DNA from 3 places in the Ruminococcus sp. 1001136sp1 genome. Region 3 is predicted to be linked to each of the others. Evidence: riboswitches for the same ligand, from Rfam matches in the RefSeq annotation. Region 3 holds a riboswitch; each other region holds the start of a gene.
The links. A riboswitch is a leader RNA that binds a small molecule or an ion and turns the genes downstream of it on or off. The one in region 3 is predicted to bind cyclic di-GMP.
Positions count from the first base shown of each region.

Region 1: another riboswitch for cyclic di-GMP. It lies ahead of ABHC48_RS08535 (hypothetical protein); the one in region 3 lies ahead of ABHC48_RS20140 (AAA family ATPase).
Region 2: another riboswitch for cyclic di-GMP. It lies ahead of ABHC48_RS04240 (transporter substrate-binding domain-containing protein); the one in region 3 lies ahead of ABHC48_RS20140 (AAA family ATPase).

Region 1 is NZ_JBDPGY010000008.1:39,695-46,980, forward strand. Features, by position in the region: gene ABHC48_RS08520 (DUF1385 domain-containing protein) at 1-139, opposite strand, end outside; gene rpmE (50S ribosomal protein L31) at 227-430, opposite strand; gene rho (transcription termination factor Rho) at 599-2,266, opposite strand; gene ABHC48_RS08535 (hypothetical protein) at 2,912-3,928, opposite strand; cyclic di-GMP riboswitch class I at 4,099-4,182, opposite strand; gene ABHC48_RS08540 (substrate-binding domain-containing protein) at 4,372-5,247, opposite strand; gene ABHC48_RS08545 (beta-propeller fold lactonase family protein) at 5,225-5,563, opposite strand; gene ABHC48_RS08550 (glycosyl hydrolase family 28 protein) at 5,594-6,940, opposite strand; gene ABHC48_RS08555 (GntR family transcriptional regulator) at 7,169-7,286, shown strand, end outside.
Region 2 is NZ_JBDPGY010000003.1:183,663-190,948, forward strand. Features, by position in the region: gene ABHC48_RS04220 (carbohydrate ABC transporter permease) at 1-141, shown strand, start outside; gene ABHC48_RS04225 (alpha-L-fucosidase) at 158-1,582, shown strand; gene ABHC48_RS04230 (LysR family transcriptional regulator) at 1,859-2,752, shown strand; gene ABHC48_RS04235 (hypothetical protein) at 2,779-2,952, shown strand; cyclic di-GMP riboswitch class I at 3,128-3,203, shown strand; gene ABHC48_RS04240 (transporter substrate-binding domain-containing protein) at 3,330-4,145, shown strand; gene ABHC48_RS04245 (ATP-binding protein) at 4,129-6,333, shown strand; gene ABHC48_RS04250 (ABC transporter substrate-binding protein) at 6,311-7,286, shown strand, end outside.
Region 3 is NZ_JBDPGY010000043.1:97-7,382, reverse strand. Features, by position in the region: gene ABHC48_RS20145 (hypothetical protein) at 1-780, opposite strand, end outside; gene ABHC48_RS20140 (AAA family ATPase) at 808-2,778, opposite strand; cyclic di-GMP riboswitch class I at 2,851-2,926, opposite strand; gene ABHC48_RS20135 (helix-turn-helix transcriptional regulator) at 3,041-3,328, shown strand; gene ABHC48_RS20130 (hypothetical protein) at 3,571-4,686, shown strand; partial or broken gene ABHC48_RS20125 (Ig-like domain-containing protein) at 5,337-7,286, opposite strand, start outside.

The sequences.
Region 1 (7,286 bases), on a different contig from region 3:
TGCCAAAGATACATTTGTAATCTTCAACCTTTACTTCAATTTCTTTATCAGGACGGCGCACTGCAATGGAATATTTGTCCTTATGACGCATCATAATGCCCTCCATTACAGCTTGTCCACCGATGTTAGATGGTTTCATTTTATCCTCCGTCTCATAAATTCAGTCAAATTACAAAGAAAGGTTGAGATTTCCCAACCTCAACCTTCTCATTCAGTAATATTCAAATTATTTATTCAGGCCATATCTCTCGTTGAACTTATTGATACGTCCGCGAGCCTGAGTAGCTTTCTGCTGTCCTGTATAGAACGGATGACATTTGGAGCAGATTTCTACGTGGATATCCTGCTTGGTAGATCCTGTTACAAAAGTATTACCGCAGTTGCAGGTTACAGTTGCCTGATAGTAATTCGGATGGATTCCTTCTCTCATGATTTTCACCTCTCTATATTTATTCTATTTTATTTGCGTTGAATCTGACGAATTCACACTTTACACAGCCTACTGATTATAGCATGGCGTTATGAGAAATGCAAGTTATTTATAAAAATTTCTAAAACTAATCCCAGATAATATTCTGCACGGTGTTTTTTGTGAACATTACAATTTCTGTTTTTTTACCATTTGCACAAATTCAGCATTATTTGCAGTACGTGCAAACATGTTCAGGATCTGTTCCACTGCCTCATCAGACTTCATTCCGTTAAGAGCCTTTCGCATAATATATACAGCTTCCTGCTCGTCTTTGCTCAAAAGCAGATCTTCTCGTCTGGTACCGGATTTCTGAATGTCGATGGCCGGGAAAACCCGTTTCTCCTGAAGCTTGCGGTCAAGAACAAGCTCCATATTGCCGGTTCCCTTGAATTCTTCGTAAATAACGTCGTCCATTTTGCTTCCGGTGTCAACCAGTGCAGTGGCCAGAATGGTAAGGCTTCCTCCCTCACGCATATTACGTGCTGCACCAAAAAAGCGCTTCGGCATATGAAGTGCTCCCGGATCAAGACCTCCTGACAGAGTTCTTCCACTTGGGGGAACAACCAGGTTATAGGCTCTTGCCAGTCTGGTAATGGAATCCAGAAGGATCACAACATCCTGCTTATGTTCTACAAGGCGGCGTGCACGCTCTACAACCATCTCGGATACACGCTTATGATGCTCCGGAAGCTCATCAAATGTGGAATAAATAACTTCCACGTTCGGTCCCTGTATTGCTTCCCTGATATCGGTAACTTCCTCAGGACGTTCATCAATAAGAAGAATGATCAGATGCATATCCTTGTTATTCTTAAGAATAGATTTCGCAACATCCTTGAGCAAAGTAGTTTTACCTGCCTTAGGCGGGGAAACGATCATACCACGCTGTCCCTTTCCGATAGGGCTGATCAGATCTACGATACGCATGGCAGTAGTTCCGCCAGGCCGCTCCATGATCAGACGTTCATCTGGGAAGATTGGGGTCATATTTTCAAAATTGTATCTCTTCTGTCCCTCACTTGGATGGAAACCATTGATAGACGTCACATACAAAAGGGCACTGAATTTCTCCCCCTGTGTTTTAATACGGATATTTCCCTGAATAATATCCCCTGTCTTCAGATTGAATCTGCGGATCTGTGACGGAGAAACATAGATATCATTTTCTCCCGGAAGATAATTCTCACTTCGGATAAATCCAAACCCATCCGGCATAACCTCCAGAATTCCATTGGCCTTTTCGCCACTGTCAAGCTGGACCGTTTCAGCCGGAACACTGTAAGCGTTGCTTACATCCTCTTCTGTACGGTTCTCACTGGCTGCGCCTGTACGGGGCTGTTCCGTTTCCTCAGGTCTTAATTCGGCTGGCGGAACCACTTCTACAGGTTTCGCTACAGGAGTGCGCTTCACGAAGTTCTCCGGTCTGTTTTCCCCATTATAACTGTTCTGGCGTCCTGCATTTTCATTTCTGCCATAATTATTGCTGCGGTACTCAGGATTACGCCGTATAATGGTACGGGATCTGGTTGGTGCTTCTCTTCTCTCCGGTGAAGAAACACTTCCCGTATTTTCTGTTTTTTCTGCTGCCACAGGCTCTGGTCTTGCAGGTATGGTATTCTCTTCTGCTGTTCCGGAAATAGTCTGCTCATTTTCTGCAGTCTGTTCTTTCCTGTCCTCTTCCAGCATACGTTCAATTAATTCAGGCTTTCTCATAGTAGAAATGCCCTTCAGTCCTCTGGCTTTTGCCAAGTCTTTCAGCGTAGCCAGGGATAATGATTCATACTTTTCTTTCATCAATCATCTACCTCTTCGACTAATACAATTCTAAAACACATTTCAATTTTGATTTAACGGGATACAAATGTCTGATTAGACAGAAGCTATATACTGAATTATAAAAACATCCTTCAAAAAACTTATTAAAGTTGATTCTAACACATTTCAGGCGCCGTGTCTACATCCATTCCAAATATATATTACTGTTCACTTAGGACCAGTGACCCCAATATATCTATCCCTGCCTGCAAGAAAGTGATAACCTTTGTTTTGTATTATACACACCTAAGGTTTTTCATTGCAAGAATTTTCTGTCGACACATATCCAGACTCTTCGACATAGTTACTGTTCACTCCGTGACCAGTAACACGCTTCGCGATGCACAGAAAGACGAACCTTCTTGTGACAAGCACAAGAAGTAGCGTTTGCTGCGCAAACTTAATTCTCGGGTTTTCTGTGAATTTTGTTCACAAAAAACACCTCGCGGAATGTTACCAGTGAACAGTAACTCGACATATATAAGATTACGGCTCTCCCGGTGACAAAAAGGTAAGTACTATCTGTCACTTACCTTTTTATAAAACACTATTTTCCCGCGCCTGTGGTATCCACAGTAAAACACCCGGAGATATTTCTCCGGGTGCCGGTCATCTTTAAAATCATTAGTTCCAGAACGCTCCATAAATCTTCTGGATCTTAGCGATCTGTGCATCTGTAATCTGATTCAGTGCATTCTGAACAGCTGCATAAGTCTGTGGTCTGCTACTCTTCAGGGAAGCATTGTTCAGGATGTAATCCTTAACAGATTCTGCAAAATATTCGGAAGCATTCTGTGTTACATAGGCTTTATTAAAAGCTGTAACATTTGCCTTCTCAGCTGCAAAAATGCTCTGGAAGCTTGCTGTCTTATCTGCATTTCCTGCGATAAATGCAAGGAAATGACCCAGCTCATGATAAACAGAATCATCAATCTGCTTCATTGTAATAGATCTTGATCTTGCATCAAAATATCCTGAATAGTTGACGGATGGATCAACAACAAGCTTAAATCCCAGCTGCTGATATGCTGCAATTACACGATTGTCCATCTTGCCTGCAACACTTGCTACATTTTCCTCGTGTTTGCTCTGGTTCTGTGAAGAGCTTGCTGCTGCAGTTACCTGGGCAGCGGAAGCACCAGAAGAAGTAGTGCTTACAGCGGTCTCATTGTCAATTGATACCTGCTGTGTAGTTGTTGTCTGAACAGTTGTTGTGATCTTGGATGTAACAACTTTCTTTTTGGATTTCTTGGTGTATTTCGCTGTTGCTTTGGTAACAACGGTTGTCTTGGTATCTACTGTTGTATTACCGGATTTATTTGTTTTATTGGTTACTTTTGTTTTAGTTTTCAGTTTCTTGGTGTAGCTCTTCTTGGAAGCCTTTTTTAATTTAACAGTCTTCCTGGTTGTCTTGGTACTGGAGGTAGTCTTCACAGTAGTCTTCGGCTGGGAAGCCAGTGGAGTTTCATCTTCTATGATGGAAGTCTCCATGATCGGATCTGTGTAACTGGGGAATTCAGGTGTTTCTCCTGTTCCTGAGAATAATGAAACGCCGCCGATCACTGCTGCCAATGCTATAGCAGCACAACTGGAAACAACTTTTTTATTTGCGAGCCACTCTGTTAATTTCTTTCCTTTCATAAATAACACACCTTTCTTGAACCATAATGTAACTGACTTGCCGCTATCTGGAAACTATCAGTCCCATCAGTTTGTGGAAATAAAAAAACCGTTTATCAGATTAAATAAACGGTCGCCACAAACAGAAGAACCACGTCTCCTGTCATATTACATTACCTAATCAATATCAATGCGGCAACCGGCTGTCATAGTCTTGAGACCTTAGACCCTTGGCTTTGCGTCCCTGTCTTTCAACAGGTTTGCCTTTTATTCACTTCTTATAATAAAGCAAACTGTCACTTTTGTCAACGGAATTCCCTTGTTAAAACTTACAAAAATCCGTCTAAAAAGTACGAAAACAAAAAAATCTGTAAAAATATCTGAGCGGATCGTAACGCATGATAATCCTTCTCAAATATTTTCACAGATTCCTTTTCGATGTAATGGATAGCAACAAACACACCTTACAGCTTGCGTGTAGACTCCCGCTCTATAAGAGTTCCGCTCAGTATTTGCCGTTTCACTACCTTTTTCCGGTCGATCAGATCAAACAAGGTACGGACGCTCTGCAGGGCAGTTTCCACTCTTGGATATTTCAATGTGGTGATGGATGGATGATAATATTCCGCAATGTCCTGACCATCTGCTCCTGCCACACAATAATCCTCCGGTACTCTTTTGCCGCTGTCAATAATTGCTCTGCAGGCGCCTACCGCCAGAGTATCTGAAATTGCATAAATACAGGAAAAATCCACCCCCGATTTCAAAAGCTCACAGGTACAGTTATAACCATTCTCAATCGTATAGATTCTTTTACCTGGTTTTAAACGAATTATAAGCTTCTCATCATACTCCAGTCCATTTTTTTCCAGTGACCTTTTATAGCCATTGAGATGGCATCTTCCAAGACCTTCATCTCCGGAAGTAATAAAGGCGATCCTTTTATGTCCGCAGCTGCACAGATAATCAACCATACTCTGGCTCTCAATCTCTGTATCAGTCGTCACAAGGGCACTTTTAGGATAAGTTCCTGTATCCTCCGGAACTGTTTTTCCGGAACCACTGATCACATACGGAACTCTCAGCATTCTCAGCCTTGACTCGTCATAATTATACATACCTCCAAGAAATATGATTCCTTTGACTTTTTTCTCTTTTTCCAGCTGAAGGGCAAGCTCAACTTCGTCTTCATCATCTGCTACATTCTGCAATACCAGGCAATATTTCCTGTCACGGACTTCCCGCTCCAATACATGAAGCATAACACCCCAGTATGAGTTGCTGATTTCTTTTATTATAACTGCGATCGTATTGGAATCAGCCCTTTTCAGATTTTTCATCCTTTTCAATATGACAGGATGCTTTTCCAGGCATCTGAAGACCTTCCTTTTTCTCTGCTGTAAGCCTTTCTTCCTGAACCCCTACTTCATATTCCACAATTTCCGCAGCATCTTCACTTTCACTTACCGCAAAAAGCCGGTTCTTCACCAGACAAATCCAGGAAGGATTCTGCATTTGTATGATAAGAGGAGTTCCTGCAACATCTCCCAGGATCTCATTATACGGAATCAGATAGATACCTTTTCCAAGCTCCTGCTTCTCCAATACAGCAGGGGCATCATGCTGTGTATAGGTTCCGACAAGCAAAATATCCATGCTTTCTTCCATCTCCTTTGTTAATTCCTTTTACTGGAATTTCAGTTCATCTGACAATTCCACAACCATGTGTAATTCACCAGGTGACATCACCTTTTCTCCATGAATTACCACATTGTCAAAATAAAAGCCATGAGGTCTGCACACTTCATTTTTCATCTCAAAGCCACGTATAATGGATACTGGAAAAGTGCCTTCTGTAATTTCAATATTTTTAAAGAAAATATCATTTACCATGCCTCTTTCCCTGTCTCGTGAATACTTGGAATCAAGAGTTTTAATATCAATAAATTTTTCCTGGGCATCTTCAATTCGGATGTTTTCATAAACAATATCATGTACATGGGCACGGTCAGCGTTATGAATTGTCAGTACTCCACCTGACTGATTGCCCTCATACTGGCAATGTACAACATCACAATTTCTGAAAACAACATCTGTAATTTCGTCACATCTGGTTTCATATCCGATTTCAAGTGTGTTTCCAAATTCTGCATTCCAGAACAGGCAATCCTCAACAAGGATATGTCTCACATCTGTGCAGCCTGACGGATCCTGGAATTCCACAGCCTTAATAGATATACAATCATCATTTGCCCTTATAAAGCAATTACGAAGCACTACATTCTCACATCCGACTATATCGACGCCATCTCCTGTGATCACTTTTCCCAGAACATTTACATCTTCAATCAGAACATTTTTACATGCAACCGGAACAATATGCCAGGAACCACCATCCAGAAGTGTGATTCCGCGTATTTCAATGTCCTCACCCAATACAGGAACGATCAGCTGCTCTGCACCATTTTCATCCCATGCATGCCAGTTTCCTCCATACAGGATTCCGTTTCCCAGAATACGGACTCTGTCTGCCATTCTGGAATAGATTCTTCCACTTACAACTGCTCCGTACTCTATATAAACAGTTTCGTCAGAATTAAGCTGAAGGCATCCCACGTTATAGGCTTTTCCGCTTTCAAATACATAAGTGGCATTCTCAGGCTTCGGTATGTATTTTCCCGGAAGAACATAAAGTGGTGACTCCAGTTTATCGTCCAGTTCAAGAGTAATTCTCTTTCCGGCAGGAAGGCTTATGCTGATTTTGTTTCCCTCTTCTTTGAATGGTATCTGTGCAGCTGCAGGACGGATAACAGCTTTCTGAAATGGTTCGTTTACTGTAACTTCTACCTCTGCCTTTTCATTTTCATCCAAGAAAGAAACAAAATCAAAAAATTCTGTATGATATACTCGCTGTTCCTTTCCGTTTACCTTAACCTGATACAGCTCTGATACCGGAATATCTTCTACCGATTCCAGTTCATACAATGGTTTTTCTCTTATCTCGCGCGGTACAAATTCCTGTTTTTTCGTCATTATGTTTCTCCTTTATTTTTAATTTATTTTCAAATTCATGATTATGTTTATAAACATTACTATACAATGTTTTTCTTTTTTAGTAAAGTGTTTTATTTGACAAGATACTCCTCTTATTTTTATGCATTTTGTATAAGTTCTTCTGTTTTTTTTAATTATTATTTGACTTATTTGTTTGATACATATATACTATAAGTTACTAAACAACCTTATTTGAAAGGAAACATTATGGAAAAACTTCCTGCATACAAGAAATGTTATAACAAATTAAAATCCGATATAGATAATAACGTTTATCCCATAGGTTCCTATCTTCCCACAGAAGATGAGCTTGGAAAAATGTTTT
Region 2 (7,286 bases), on a different contig from region 3:
TTTGAGGTGCAGAAATATGCTACAGACTGGGGTGCCCTGTTTGCCGGACTTGTAATCGTTATGATCCCAACAATTATTATCTATCTCATTGGACAGAGATATCTGCTTCAGGGAATCGGTGCAGGCGGGTTGAAGGGATGAAAAAAGGAGAAATCATATGCCAACTGATCAGGAATTAATAAAAATAGTTCCCTCCTGCCGCCAGATTGCCTATCAGGCAACAGAGTTTTATGCGTTTTTTCATTTTGGAATGAATACGTATACCAATCGGGAATGGGGAGATGGAACGGAAAATCTGCAAATTTTTAATCCTACAGAGTTTGACGCAGACCAGTGGGTGACTGCAGCACAAAATGCCGGCATGAAAGGCGTAATTCTTACCTGTAAGCACCATGACGGCTTCTGCCTGTGGCCTACCAGATATACCAGTCACAGCGTTGCAGCAAGCCCGTGGAAAAATGGCAGGGGAGATGTGGTCCGGGAAGTGTCCGAAGCATGCCGCCGCCATGGACTGAAATTTGGAATTTATCTTTCTCCATGGGATCGAAACCAGCCTTGCTATGGAAGTGGAAAAGAATATGATGATTACTATCTGGCACAGCTGACTGAGCTTCTCACCGGCTATGGGGATATTTTCAGTGTCTGGCTGGATGGTGCATGTGGGGAAGGACCTAATGGGAAAAAACAGGTCTACGACTGGAATCGCTATTACGAATGTGTTCGAAAATATCAGCCAGACGCATGTATCTGTGTGTGCGGGCCAGATATCCGATGGTGTGGAAATGAAGCTGGCGATGTAAGAAAATCTGAGTGGAGTGTTGTTCCTGCGCGTACAGCACTTGCAGAGAGTGTACAGGAAAGAAGCCAGCAGACCGATGATGAGGAATTCAGAATGCGCCGGATTACCAGTGATATGGAAGATCTTGGAAGCAGAAAAGCGCTTGAAGGTGAAACGGATCTGATCTGGTATCCGGCAGAAGTAAATACTTCTATAAGACCTGGATGGTTTTATCATCCAGAAGAAGATGATCAGGTGAAAAGTCTGGAAGAGCTGGTTCATATCTATATTGGGGCTGTTGGAGGAAATGCAACCTTTTTGTTAAACATTCCACCTATGCCAAACGGACTTCTTCATAAAAATGATGTTAAACGTCTGGAAGAATTTGGAAGCTGGAAAAAGAAATCTTTTGCTCATAATTTAATGAGTACAGCACATGTTTTTTCGGAAAATGAAGATCCGGCGCATCCGGCTTCCAATTTGACAAAGGATACTTTAGAAGCATGGTATCAGCCTGAAAGCAGTGAGCTGCCAGTAGAGATAACGATTTGCCTGGACGACTCATACAATTTGGGGTATCTGGTATTAAAAGAGGCTGTCTGCTATAGCCAGAGAGTAGAAAAATATGAGGTATTTGTTAAAGAAGGGGAAATATGGAACAGTATTTACACAGGAACGGTAATTGGCTATCAGAAGATCATTCGTGTTAAGGGGAAAAAAGCCAGGGAAATGAAAATTGTTTTACATGATTTCCGTGTACTTCCGCTTCTAACGTTTATTGGGATTTATCCGGAAAATACCTGAGCGGTTAAGTATTGTTTTATATTATTTCATAAATTAAATAAATAATTATTTATAAAAATACCCTTTAGGAGTAGAAATCATCCTAAAGGGTATTTTCCTCTTAAGCGATATACAGGGGAGGTGGTGGTAGTTTCTACCTTAAGAGGGAAGCATGTGGCAAATACAACGCCATATGGTTTTCGAGTACATAATACGCTTGACGTAGAAATAAGTAAAAACTATAATTGATATAACTGAAATAAACATATGATATGCCAAAAGAAAAGGAAAAATATTATGGATGTTAACTTCGAGTATTATAAGATTTTTTATTATGTGGCAAAATACCACAATTTTACCAAGGCGGCTCAGGCGTTAAACAACAGCCAGCCTAATATTACCCGGGCCATGAATTGTCTGGAACAACAGCTGAATACCACTTTATTTATCCGTACCAACCGCGGCGTACAGCTCACTCCGGAAGGAGAACGGCTTTATAATCATGTGCTAAGTGCAATGGAGCAGTTTCAGGCAGCAGAAGAGGAGCTGGCAGACAGCTCCGGATTATCTCACGGAAGTGTAGCCATCGGTGCCAGTGAAACTGCCCTCAATATTTTCCTGCTGGATAAATTAAAAAGTTTTCACATGACTTATCCGGGAATCCGGCTGAAGCTTTACAACCATTCCACACCGGAAGCCATTGAAGCTGTTAAAAGCGGAAAGATTGATTTTGCAGTAGTTTCCACTCCGGCAGAGGTGGATTCCCCATTGAAACAGATCATGCTCATGCCGTTTCAGGAGATTCTGGTTGGAGGCACTACTTTTACTGCCCTTGGCAGCCAGGAACTTTCCCTTCGGGAGGTAAAGAACTATCCGATGATTTCTCTTGGGCGGGAAACTATGACCTATAAATTTTACAACAGCGTATTTTTGTCCCATGGCCTGGATCTTTCCCCGGATACGGAAGCTGCCACTGCGGATCAGATCCTGCCTCTGGTAAAATGCGAGCTCGGGCTTGCCTTTTTGCCCCAGCCAATGGCCGCACCTTCCCTTTTGAAAAAAGAGATCGTACAGATTCCATTAAAAGATGAAATTCCGGAACGCCAGATCTGCCTGGTGTATGACAGCCAGCATCCTATGGGAGCTGCGGCAAGGGAACTAAAAAATACAATTGTATCCGGGCGGGGTTAAACCAAGTGTATGGAAAAAATTTTAGAATGCATTTTAATAATGCAAAAGATCCGGAAGTTGGCCCTATTACAGGCTGGCCGCCTCACAAAAACGTAGAAGAAAGTAAAAACGTAATAACCTATGATATTAATTCGGAGAAGCTGACAGAAGAGCAAAAAGAAGTTCCAAGGATATGGAACGATCTGAGTACAAATGAGTAGGAAACAGTAATGTCAATGCTGCGTGGACTTCGGAAGAAGGAGAACAGTTCGAGTATATGTATCGGCTGTTCTTTTTTTAAATTTTTAAGTGTTAAAGCGGTGAGGTTTTTCTTGTGTAAAGTGGAGCAATGGAGTATAATAAAATAGGTTTTTGGCAGAATTTTAAAAGCTATAATAAGAAAATCGGCAAAACAGACGAAAGTCTGTGACGCAAAGCTACAGGGCCTGTAAAATGGTAGCCAGTTGCATGAACTGAGGTGCACTGTCTGTGAGACAGTGTTTTTTTACGGTGTTATTTCATAGACGTAACAATAATAATTTTATGGCAGGGAATCAGATATGAAAAATACGAGAAGGATAGTTAGGATAGACAGAAAATGAAAGGAAAAAAAGTGATTGCAGGCATTCTGCTTGCGGGAATTTTAGCAGTCACCCTGGCAGGGTGTAAAAACACAGATAACACGAAAGAAGAAACTGAAAAGCCTGTTATTACCCTCGGAAGCGACAGCTATCCGCCATACAATTATCTGAACGAGGATGGCGTACCGACGGGCATAGATGTAGAACTGGCTACGGAAGCTTTCAAAAGAATGGGATATCAGGTGGAGGTTGTCCAGATCAACTGGGAGAAGAAAAAAGAACTGGTAGAGAGCGGAGAGATTGACTGTATCATGGGCTGCTTTTCTATGGAAGGACGTCTTGACGATTACCGCTGGGCAGGACCGTACATAGCAAGCCGTCAGGTGGTCGCTGTAAATGAGAACAGCGATATCTACAGCCTGAATGACCTGGAGGGAAAGAACCTTGCTGTCCAGTCCACAACCAAACCGGAAGGCATCTTTCTGAACCGGACAGATGAAAGAATCCCAAAGCTGGGCAATCTAATCAGCCTAGGACACAGGGAACTGATCTATACATTTCTGGGAAAAGGCTATGTAGATGCAGTCGCCGCACATGAGGAATCGATTGTTCAGTATATGAAGGATTATGATGCAAGCTTCCGTATCCTGGAAGAACCTTTGATGATCACTGGAATAGGTGTCGCTTTTGCAAAAGATGATGACAGAGGAATCTGTGAGCAGATGAGCCAGACTCTGGAAGAAATGCGTCAGGATGGCACATCCCTGAAAATTATTGGAAAATATCTGGATGATCCCCAGAAATATCTGGAGGTGGATGATCTTGGATATTAAGAGAAAGAAAAAAGAAAAACGAATCCAGCTGCTCGGTGGTATGATTGGAATCTGTGTGGCAGTAGTCTCTCTGTTTTATTTCTTTCATGCGGAGAAAACGGAAGCAGAGAAAAGAATGGTAGAGATTGTAAATTATGTCAAAGTGCAGTGTTCCACCTACACCCATTATAATGAATCTTCGGAATCCAAAAGCCTCCTCCGTGCTATTGAAAGTGCCAGACAGATGAGTACAAATATTAAAACGGAAAAAGAAAACGGCGGTCATCTAAGCCGGGAGTTCCTGAAAGAAAACCTGCAGACTCTCTGGGTGGATGGTATCATTGTACTGGATACAGAGGGAAAGACGGACTGCGAATACAGTACGGATGAGTCTCTGACTGATGAGATTACGGAGTATCTGCAAAAAGACATTATTATGGATTTTACCGGATATGAAGAAAGATCTTATTCAGAACGGTTTGCCAGGGAAGACGGATCCTATATTGATATTGCAGCCTGTGCCAGAAAAGATGCACCGGGTATTGTGGCAATCTACTATTACACACCTCCTGAATTTGCCAGAAACTATACACTGACGATACAGGGACTTTTAAATGGTTATAGTATCCAGAAAGATGGAACGATTATTGTCGCAGACGAGGGGATTGTTGTTGCCAGCAATGATGAGAGCTTGCTGGGGCAGAATACGGCTGACAACGAAGTTATTCAGGCAATGAAGAGACATACAGATAGTCAGCACATTTACCATTTGAAGAATGAAGGAATCGGATGTTACGGAATTATGCTGAAGCAGAGGGATTATTATATCTATGCGTATCTTCCGGATACAGAAGTGTTCCATAACCTTCCACTAAGTGTGATAAGCGTTATTTTTCTTTATTTTCTGATGTTTAGTATATTCTGGTTCTGGACATACAGAACCAATCTGGCACACCGAAAACAGGAACAGGAAAAAGATGAAAAATATAAAGAAGAACTTCTGATAGCAGCAAAAAAGGCAGAAGCAGCCAATGAGGCAAAAACAGAGTTTCTACAGCGAATGAGCCATGATATCCGGACTCCGATCAATGGAATCTGCGGCATGGTACATATGGCAGACTATTATGCAGATGATATGGAAAAGCAGACGGAATACAGAACAAAGGTGAAAGAAGCATCTAACCTGCTGCTGGAACTGGTAAATGAAATTCTGGATATGAGTAAGCTGGAGTCAGGCGAAATCGTTCTGGAAGAGATTCCATTTAATCTGAGCAGTATTTCAAGGGAAGTACTTGCTGTAATCGAGCAGATGGCTGCAGAACAGAATATCAGGATCGTGTGGGAGAAAAAAGAAATCACACACCGGGATTTTATTGGAAGTCCGGGGTATGTGAAACGGGTGATGATGAATATCCTGTCCAATGCGGTGAAATATAACAGAGAAAACGGACATATCTATATCAGCTGCATGGAAATCCCAGCCGGACAGCCAGGAATGACCACAATGGAATTTGTCTGCCGGGATACCGGAATCGGAATGACTGAGGAGTTCCAAAAACATATTTTTGAACCATTTGCACAGGAACACACAGGAAGCCGCACAAAATTTGCCGGAACAGGACTTGGGATGCCGATTGCAAAGAATCTGGTCGAGAAAATGGGCGGAGCCATTACCTTTGAAAGTGAAGAAGGCACAGGAACTACTTTTGTGATCCGGGTTCCGTTCAAAATAGATATGAATGCGGATAAACGTGAAAAACAGAAGGATGTATCAGAAAAATCTATAAAGGGGTTGCATATTCTTCTGGCAGAAGATAATGAGCTGAACATGGAAATTGCAGAATTTATGCTCCAGAATGAAGGTGCTGAGGTGACGAAAGCATGGAATGGACAGGAAGCTGTTGAGCTATTCAGAAAAAGTAAACCTGGTGAATTTGATGTCATTCTTATGGACATTATGATGCCGGTTATGAATGGTTATGAAGCTACAAAGAAAATCCGTTCTCTGGACAGAGAGGATGCAAAGATGATTCCGATCATTGCAATGACAGCAAATGCATTCACGGAGGACAGACTGAGAGCTAAAGAAGCAGGAATGGATGAACATATAGCAAAGCCTGTTGATGGAAAATTATTAATAAATATAATTTATAAACTAATGAAACACAGTTTCAGGGGGAGTCATAATGAAAAAGAAAAAACGGAGTAAGTTACTTGCTGTACTTCTGGTGATAGCGACAGGCACATCACTTTTGTCAGGCTGCGGCAGAAAAATTGCAGAAAAAGAAGATGCAGAAACCATCACAGTGTATTTATGGAGCACCAGCCTGTATGATAAATATGCACCATACATCCAGGAACAGCTTCCGGATATCAATGTTGAATTTGTAGTCGGCAATAATGATCTGGATTTTTATAAGTTTCTTGATGAAAACGGTGGATTGCCGGATATTATTACCTGCTGCCGGTTTTCCCTGCATGACGCAAGTCCGCTGAAGGACAGTCTGATGGATCTTTCCACAACCAATGAGGCAGGTGCTGTCTATGATACCTACCTCAGCAGTTTTATGAACGAGGATGGCAGCGTAAACTGGCTTCCCGTGTGTGCAGATGCCCACGGTTTTGTAGTGAACAAGGACCTTTTTGAAAAGTATGAAATTCCGCTGCCAACCGATTATGAAAGCTTTGTCTCTGCCTGCCAGGCATTTGACGAGGTGGGAATCCGTGGCTTTACTGCAGACTATTATTACGATTATACCTGTATGGAAACACTGCAGGGTCTGTCTGCATCAGAATTGTCTTCTGTAGACGGACGCAAGTGGCGCACCACCTACAGTGACCCGGATAATACAAAGAGAGAAGGTCTGGATGATACCGTCTGGCCGGAGGCTTTTGAACGCATGGAACAGTTTATCCAGGATACCGGGCTGAACCAGGACGATCTGGATATGAATTATGATGATATAATTGAGATGTACCAAAGTGGTAAGCTTGCCATGTACTTCGGCAGCTCAGCTGGTGTAAAAATGTTACAGGATCAGGGCATTAACACAACATTTTTGCCATTCTTTCAGGAGAATGGCGAAAAGTGGCTGATGACGACCCCATATTTTCAGGTGGCATTAAACCGTGACCTGACACAGGACGAGACGCGCCGGAAGA
Region 3 (7,286 bases):
ACGTTGAAAATTGTCAATAAATGAATTTAATTCAGAACCAAGACGTTGGGTTTTAGAATCCGGATGCATATTCCTACCATTTATTATATTCGTGCTACACATATTATCTACAATTTCTTTTCCAAATTTACAAATTTGATTAAGTACAGTTTCCATAGAATTTTTATCTTGATAGTTTTTAAATACAAATTCTGTAATTATCCCCAAATCAAATTCTATAAGTTCTGCAATTATCTGTTCCTGATGATAAAATTCTTCTATAATATTAGCAATTTTAAAGGCATATTGAAAGCATTTTTGAATTGCTAATGCATTGATACTATTAATCCAATTACATAATTCTACAACAACAATTAAAGAACCATCACTTTTTAACTGAATTGTTTGCGTTTCGTTTGAATATAATAATTTAAGCGCTTCAGAAATTCCACTTGTCACTTCATCTTTATGCATATTTTGTAAATTACTATTCCAACCTATGCAAATACTTTTTCTAAACAAAGCAAACCAATAATTCGGACTTAATTCTACGATCTGAGAATAATAATTATACGCTTCTGAATAATTCTTGCGATCATATGCTTTTCCAGCTTTATCTTCCAAGTCTGAAATCTGCTTCTTTTTATCATAAGCCAACATATTTTCTTCAATACAATTAAAATTTTCTAGTCTTTTTATTTTCATCTGATCTACTGTATATTTTTTTCCACATTTTTCGCAAATAGCATCTTCACCATTTTCTTGTATAATAAGATTTCCTCCACAACTGTCACATTTCATCGTCATTCTCCTCTATGCCATTATTTATCAAAGTTCTATATTTTCTACATCGCTTAGTTCCAATTTTACTAATTCTTCATTAGAAAGCTCTTGTTTCAAAGATAAACGATTTGCTTGATTCACCATGGCTATTTCAAAATAATTTCTTACATCTCGTCCATTCGCAAAACTTACATCTGCCATGGATGCTCTTTTGGTAAAATATTTTTTCACATATTCCATCGTTTCTGTATTAGCAGTGTATCCGGATTTTTGACAAAGATTTTTGAAAATATCTTTCAGTTCTTCTGGTGAATAATCTTCAAAATTAATATACTTATTAAATCTGGATCTTAGCCCAGGATTTGACATAAGAAATTCTTTCATCAAATCAGGATATCCAGCTACAATAACAACTAAATCATCTCTATGATCTTCCATTCCTTTAAGCAACGTATCTACAGCTTCATATCCATAATCATTTTCACCTTTATTTGCAGTCAAAGAATACGCTTCATCTATAAATAAAATACCTCCAAGAGATTTTTGTATTACATCTTGTACTTTCAACGCAGTTTGCCCGACATATCCACCTACTAATCCAGATCGATCTACTTCTACTAAATGACCCTTTGATAATATTCCCAACTTGCAATATATCTTTGCCAGTAATCGAGCTACAGTAGTTTTTCCTGTTCCTGGATTTCCTGAAAACACTAAATGCAACGACATTGGAGTTTGCACCATACCTCTTTCTTCTCGTATTTTTCTAATTTGTAACAAATTAATTAATGAATTTACATCCTTCTTGACATTTTCTAACCCTATTAACGAATTAAGCTCGTGCAAAAGTTCTGGAAGAGTTAATTCTTCGTCTTTGGTGTAATTTTGCTCTTCTTGTTTCTTATCAAAAGTCTGTGTAAATTTACTTTTGCCAATTATTAGACTTTCAAAAGTAATGACACCATTATAATGTAATTCTCTCTGAATATAATTACGCAAATTTTCAAGATAAACCGTCAAAGTGTCAATCTCTTTTTCACTAACGTTTTCATCACATGCTAATAATTCTTTTCCAAACGCCTCATATGTTTGATACATTAATACACTCACAAACGAATACGATTCATTATTTTGCTGCGATAATAAAGTATTATCAATTTTTACAAATAGTTGGATTATTGCTGGGATTTTTTTTCCAAAATTTTCATCATTAATTTTGTTACTTATAATAAAATCTTTTATGTATTCTGCCGATAAATTAAAATCAAAATAATTATTTATCATTTCAACTTCTTCTGAAGCAATATCTCTATCTGCTCCAGCCAAATAAATCATATACACCAATAATTCTATTCGTAAAGCTTCTTTAGTAGATGTGTCGCCCATTTGTTTCATTCCAAGTCCAGCATTATCCAAAGAATCAGCTAATGAATACATATTATTTATAACTTTTTGTAAATCTTCATTTAAATCTGCTCTTATCATATCTGAAATCTCCACCTCTTTTACTTCTGGTTTTTTCGGGATCAAATATGAATAATCTTTTTTTCTGCTTGCAAAGTAGAAATAAATCTCTGCTCTATTAAAGTCATCTAAAGAATAAAATTTTATTTTTCGCCAATCTTCCTCTTTATCAGTAGGTACAATATAAACAATCAATTTATCACTATCATCATATATTTTCAATTCATCATGTATATTTGTATATATAAGGTGATATTCAGATCTTCCTGGTATTATTTCAAGATTCAAACGATATGCATTTCTTTTATTCTCCATAGCAGAATAAGTCATACCTTTATCATCGTTATCTTCCACAAAGAAAGATAAAGGACCAGAAACAGACTCTACACGTTTGTCAAAATTATCATAGTATGAAACTTCTGCATATCCTAATTCCATTTTTTTTACTGTATCATACGCAAAATAATCCAAAAATATTTTCTTATTCCAGTCATTAACCATTAAGCTAGTAAATTCATAACAACCTTCATACGGTTTTCTTGATCCAAACATCTGCTCTCTCCTCAAAATAAAAGCACTACTCACCGGAATACACTTCAGGCAAGTAATGCTCTCTTCACGTTCAATTGCAACTGGCTACCATTTTACAGGCCCTATAGCTTTGCGCCACCAGGTTTCCCCGGCTTTGCCCCTTATTCAGTTATCTATGAGGAAAATTATACGCTTATGGTATAGAAAAGTCAACTAATTAAACACATAATCCACCAAATAAAATCCAATTATATAGTATTATTTTACAGAAAGGGGATTTGATATGGTTGATTTTGGTAACAATTTAAAAACTCTTCGTTTACAAAATGGATTCACCCAAGCACAAGTTGCACAAAAACTTGGTGTAACAAAATCTGTTATAAGCGCCTACGAAACAGGACTTAGATTGCCCTCTTATGATATACTGATTAATATTTCCAAAATCTTCAGAGTGTCAACAGACTATTTACTTGGATTAGAGAACATCCGGGAACTGGATTTATCCGGTCTAACCGAAGAAGAAATTCAAGCATTACTTAATTTGATAAAAGCAATGAAACGTAGAAAATGATATAAAGCTATCGGGTATTGTCTGATCCGGTAGCTTTTTGTTGTATTCTGACTGAAATGGTTTTATACTGGTTTTATAAGATTTGCTACATATCTCCAGCCATAATCAGAATACAAAATGCACATTCAAAGTCCAAAAGATAATGTAATATGGCAATACTGTAAATGATTACTAAAATTTATTTTCCTGTATACCTAAAATAAACTGGTATACTGATAATCTTGTTTTATTAGAGGATAATCATGTTAATTTTAAATGTATTAGATCGTATATTTTATTTTATATTTCCAATATCTATTTTTACTACACTTATTATCCAAACAATAGAAAATTTATTGAAGCCATCTAAAAATAATGCCAAAATAAATGCTCCAAACAATAGCAGTCAAAAATTCACTTGGAAAAATCACATAGAGTCAGCAATTTCCATTTCAGCAATCCTTATAATTGCTGCACCAGTCCTATTGATTTGGATAAAAAGAATTCAAAATCTATATTGGCTAATTGCTATTATTTCAATACCCATATGTATAAAAGGAATTGTCACTTTCTGTCACGCAATTGGAATTATAAAAAAAGTAGTAATATCAAATGATATTGGCAAGTTATCCTCTATTGAATGGACTGCAATTAATATATTAGCATATACAATATGGTTTTTAAATATACAGAATATTTTTAAAATTTTACTAAAGGAACTATATGAAACTACTAATGTTTATATGTCGGACATGTTAATAGCCTTGTCCCATATTATATTATTCTCTCTGTATATTTTTATCCTTTGCGCTTTACTTTCAGAATTACTAATTAATATTATAGGTGTTCTAAAAAAATTATATATCAAATTATTATTGAAAAATAAGATAACAGATTTTGAACAATACTGGATAAATAAAATTGAAGAAACTCCCAAATTAAAATCAACTCTTATTTTTCAATGGGAACTAATTGGAAGACAGCCGTACTTTATACATTGGATCCGATACATTTTATTACCAATTACGTTTATTTTTGATAGTTTTCTTGCACTTATTAATATATCCCTTTCATCAATTAGTTCTTCTATTGGTTTGCTTAGTCTCTTAATAAGAATGTTGAGGAAAGCTCTAAAACAAATGCTAAACTGGTTATTAAATCTTTCAGATAAAAGAATAATTGCAATTTCATTTCGTATCTCACTTATAATGGCTTTAGTATGTACTGTTGTTTTTAACCGTTATCAACCTATATTCAGAATGCAAGAAGCTAGTACAGCTGTTCTCGAATTTATAGCTAGTGCAATAATTATCCCTATTATCTTTGAATGGATTAGTTCTTTCAAAAATAATCTTGTAAATAATGCTAAAGCTTCATAATAGGCTTATCTATTGTTACAGAGCATACCGCCACATATGCTCTTTTGTTATATGAAACCGGGACTGATGCTGTTTTGGAATCAACCTTCCCGGGAATATTATATATCAGCCACACAGAGCCACGATAAACCCAAGGCGATACAGTATAAAAATCACCCCTTGCAAACCCTTTATTTTACTGGCTTTTCAAAGAGTCAAAATTCAACCATTTGTTATCGCCAAGATGTAAGAAAAAATAAGGCTTTGTGGGGTATTAAAAGAATGACTAGTAGTCATTTTGTGTTAATTTTTTAACATTCCATTTTATATGAACCCATAAAAAATATGGGAAAATACGATATCTCCGCGATACCATATTTTAATTGACTTCGTGCGCAATCCCTTATAAATACTGCTATCTCAACATTTCAAAATGTGATTATATCGTTATTTTTTTAACAATATATATTTAAAGGTGGAAGGGGGGGACTTTTTACTAGCCATAAAAGCACTACCACTGCTCCCCAGGGGGGGGGTACTTATAAACTCTGGAATTTTTACATGCCCCGGTCAGATACATGGCGGTATATAAACCAAAAATTATTTTCCAATCTGGCAACAGAGCGAAAAAATAGGGCATACCAGATAATATCCAGTATACCCTATATGTATTACTTAACTTTCACTTTACACTTCTTTGTAATTTTTCCAGACTTAATCGTAATAGTTGCAGTGCCTTTCTTTTTACCTGTTATTTTTCCATATTTACTAACAATCGCAATCTTCTTGTTTGAGGATTTATATGTAACTGTATCTGGGCTTCCAGCATATGAAAGTTTAGGTTTCAATGTCGTGCTCTTACCCTTCTTTACATTTATAGAGGATTTAATGTTCTTAATTGCTGTCGTGCCTGGTACTGTTATTGTGCACACAGCCCTTTTAGAACCTGATTTTACTGTAATCTTCGCAGTGCCTGCCGAAATACCTTTAACCTTGCCCTTTTTATTAACTGTTACAATTTTCTTGTTGGAAGTAGAATACTTAACATTCTTCCATGAGGAAGCTGGTTTCAGAGTAGATGTTTTACCTTTTTTCAATGTAAGTGAAGACGGAATTAGAGATACTGCCTTAACTGAGAACTGGTACTTCATACTCTGAATATCATCTGATGGAAGCCACATTTTACGAACACCATCATACAAATACTTCTGGAAGAATATGTACATATCATATGTTCCAGATTTGGTAATACCATTATTGTTTCCAATTCTACCTATTGTCTGTCTCTGGCTTGCTGTTGGATTCGCATTTAAGCTCCAATATAATGGTCTCCACTGCCAGTCTCCATTAACAGGATTTGTGTTCTGAGTTCCAACTCCAGTAACTATAAATTGATATGTTTTTCCAGAGGTAAAGGTAAGCGGCTCTTCCAAACCTTTTACCGTACTTTGAGATACGCTTGGAGTATAGACCGGAATAGGTGTCGTTGTCGTTGGAGCTGGCGTTGAGGTTGGATTGACTGCAGGCGTTGGTATCGGTGATGCAATCAACTGTATTTCTTTTGATTTAAAAGTTGTTGGAAGCGAATCTCTTATAAAAGTAGCGTCCCATTCAGAGCCATTGTATATGAACTTCTGGAAAAATATATACATTGTAAATGTTTCTTCATGTTCAATACCATTTACATTTCCAATAGACCAGCTCTTCTGATATCCTCCATCAATATTATTTTTCTCCATTGACCAGCCATATGGAATCCACTTGGTATCACCTTTAATCGGGTTTGTATTGTCAGTCCCTGCACCAATTACTGTGAAATCGTACATCTGTTTCGGATAAAATGCTAAAGGCTCTTCCAATCCAGTTACCTTGCTCTCGCTGACAGACGGGTTAATAGTTGCACGAGTGGTTGGAGTCGGTGTGGTAGTAACCGGAGTTTCTGTGGGAGTACTTGCTTTCGCCTTTAATGTGAGTACAAGTGGTGCAACTGCTTCAAGTCCCTTGGAATCCTCAGCATATACAACTACTTTAATGGCTGTATCATAAGCTACATCTGTCAACTGTACGCTTGCAGAGCTTGCAATATCTCCAGAGCTTTTATAATTGCTCTTTACTGCTTCGAATCCAGGTGTAGAATCAGATTTCTTCACCCAGGTCACATAATATCTTCCTCCAACACCAGCATCATTGGTATGAAAAGTCAGATCAACAGTATGCTCATACGCATTACTCCAAGAAAGAGAATCTGCGGTCAGCATCATAGTGCTAAAAATTTTCTCCAACATTCCAGTCTGGCTGTTAATGGTAAACTCTGTAGAGTCCAGATAATGAACATGTGCCAGAATATTCTCCATAGTAGTAAGCGCAGTACCTTTATCATCAGTGCCGACCTTTACAATAATTTTTCCAGCTGCTGCATCACTTCTTCTCACCTGAAGATTTGCAGTCTCAGCAAGCTCGCCAATTGCAACAATATATGCGCTATCACCGCCTAAAACAATACTGTTATCATCAATGCCATCATCCCTGTTGTCCTTCACAATCACAGTACCGGAAACACGGATCTCACCTAAGCTGTAAATAGCTCCACCTGTGATCTCAGCAGCTTCATTTACAATGCC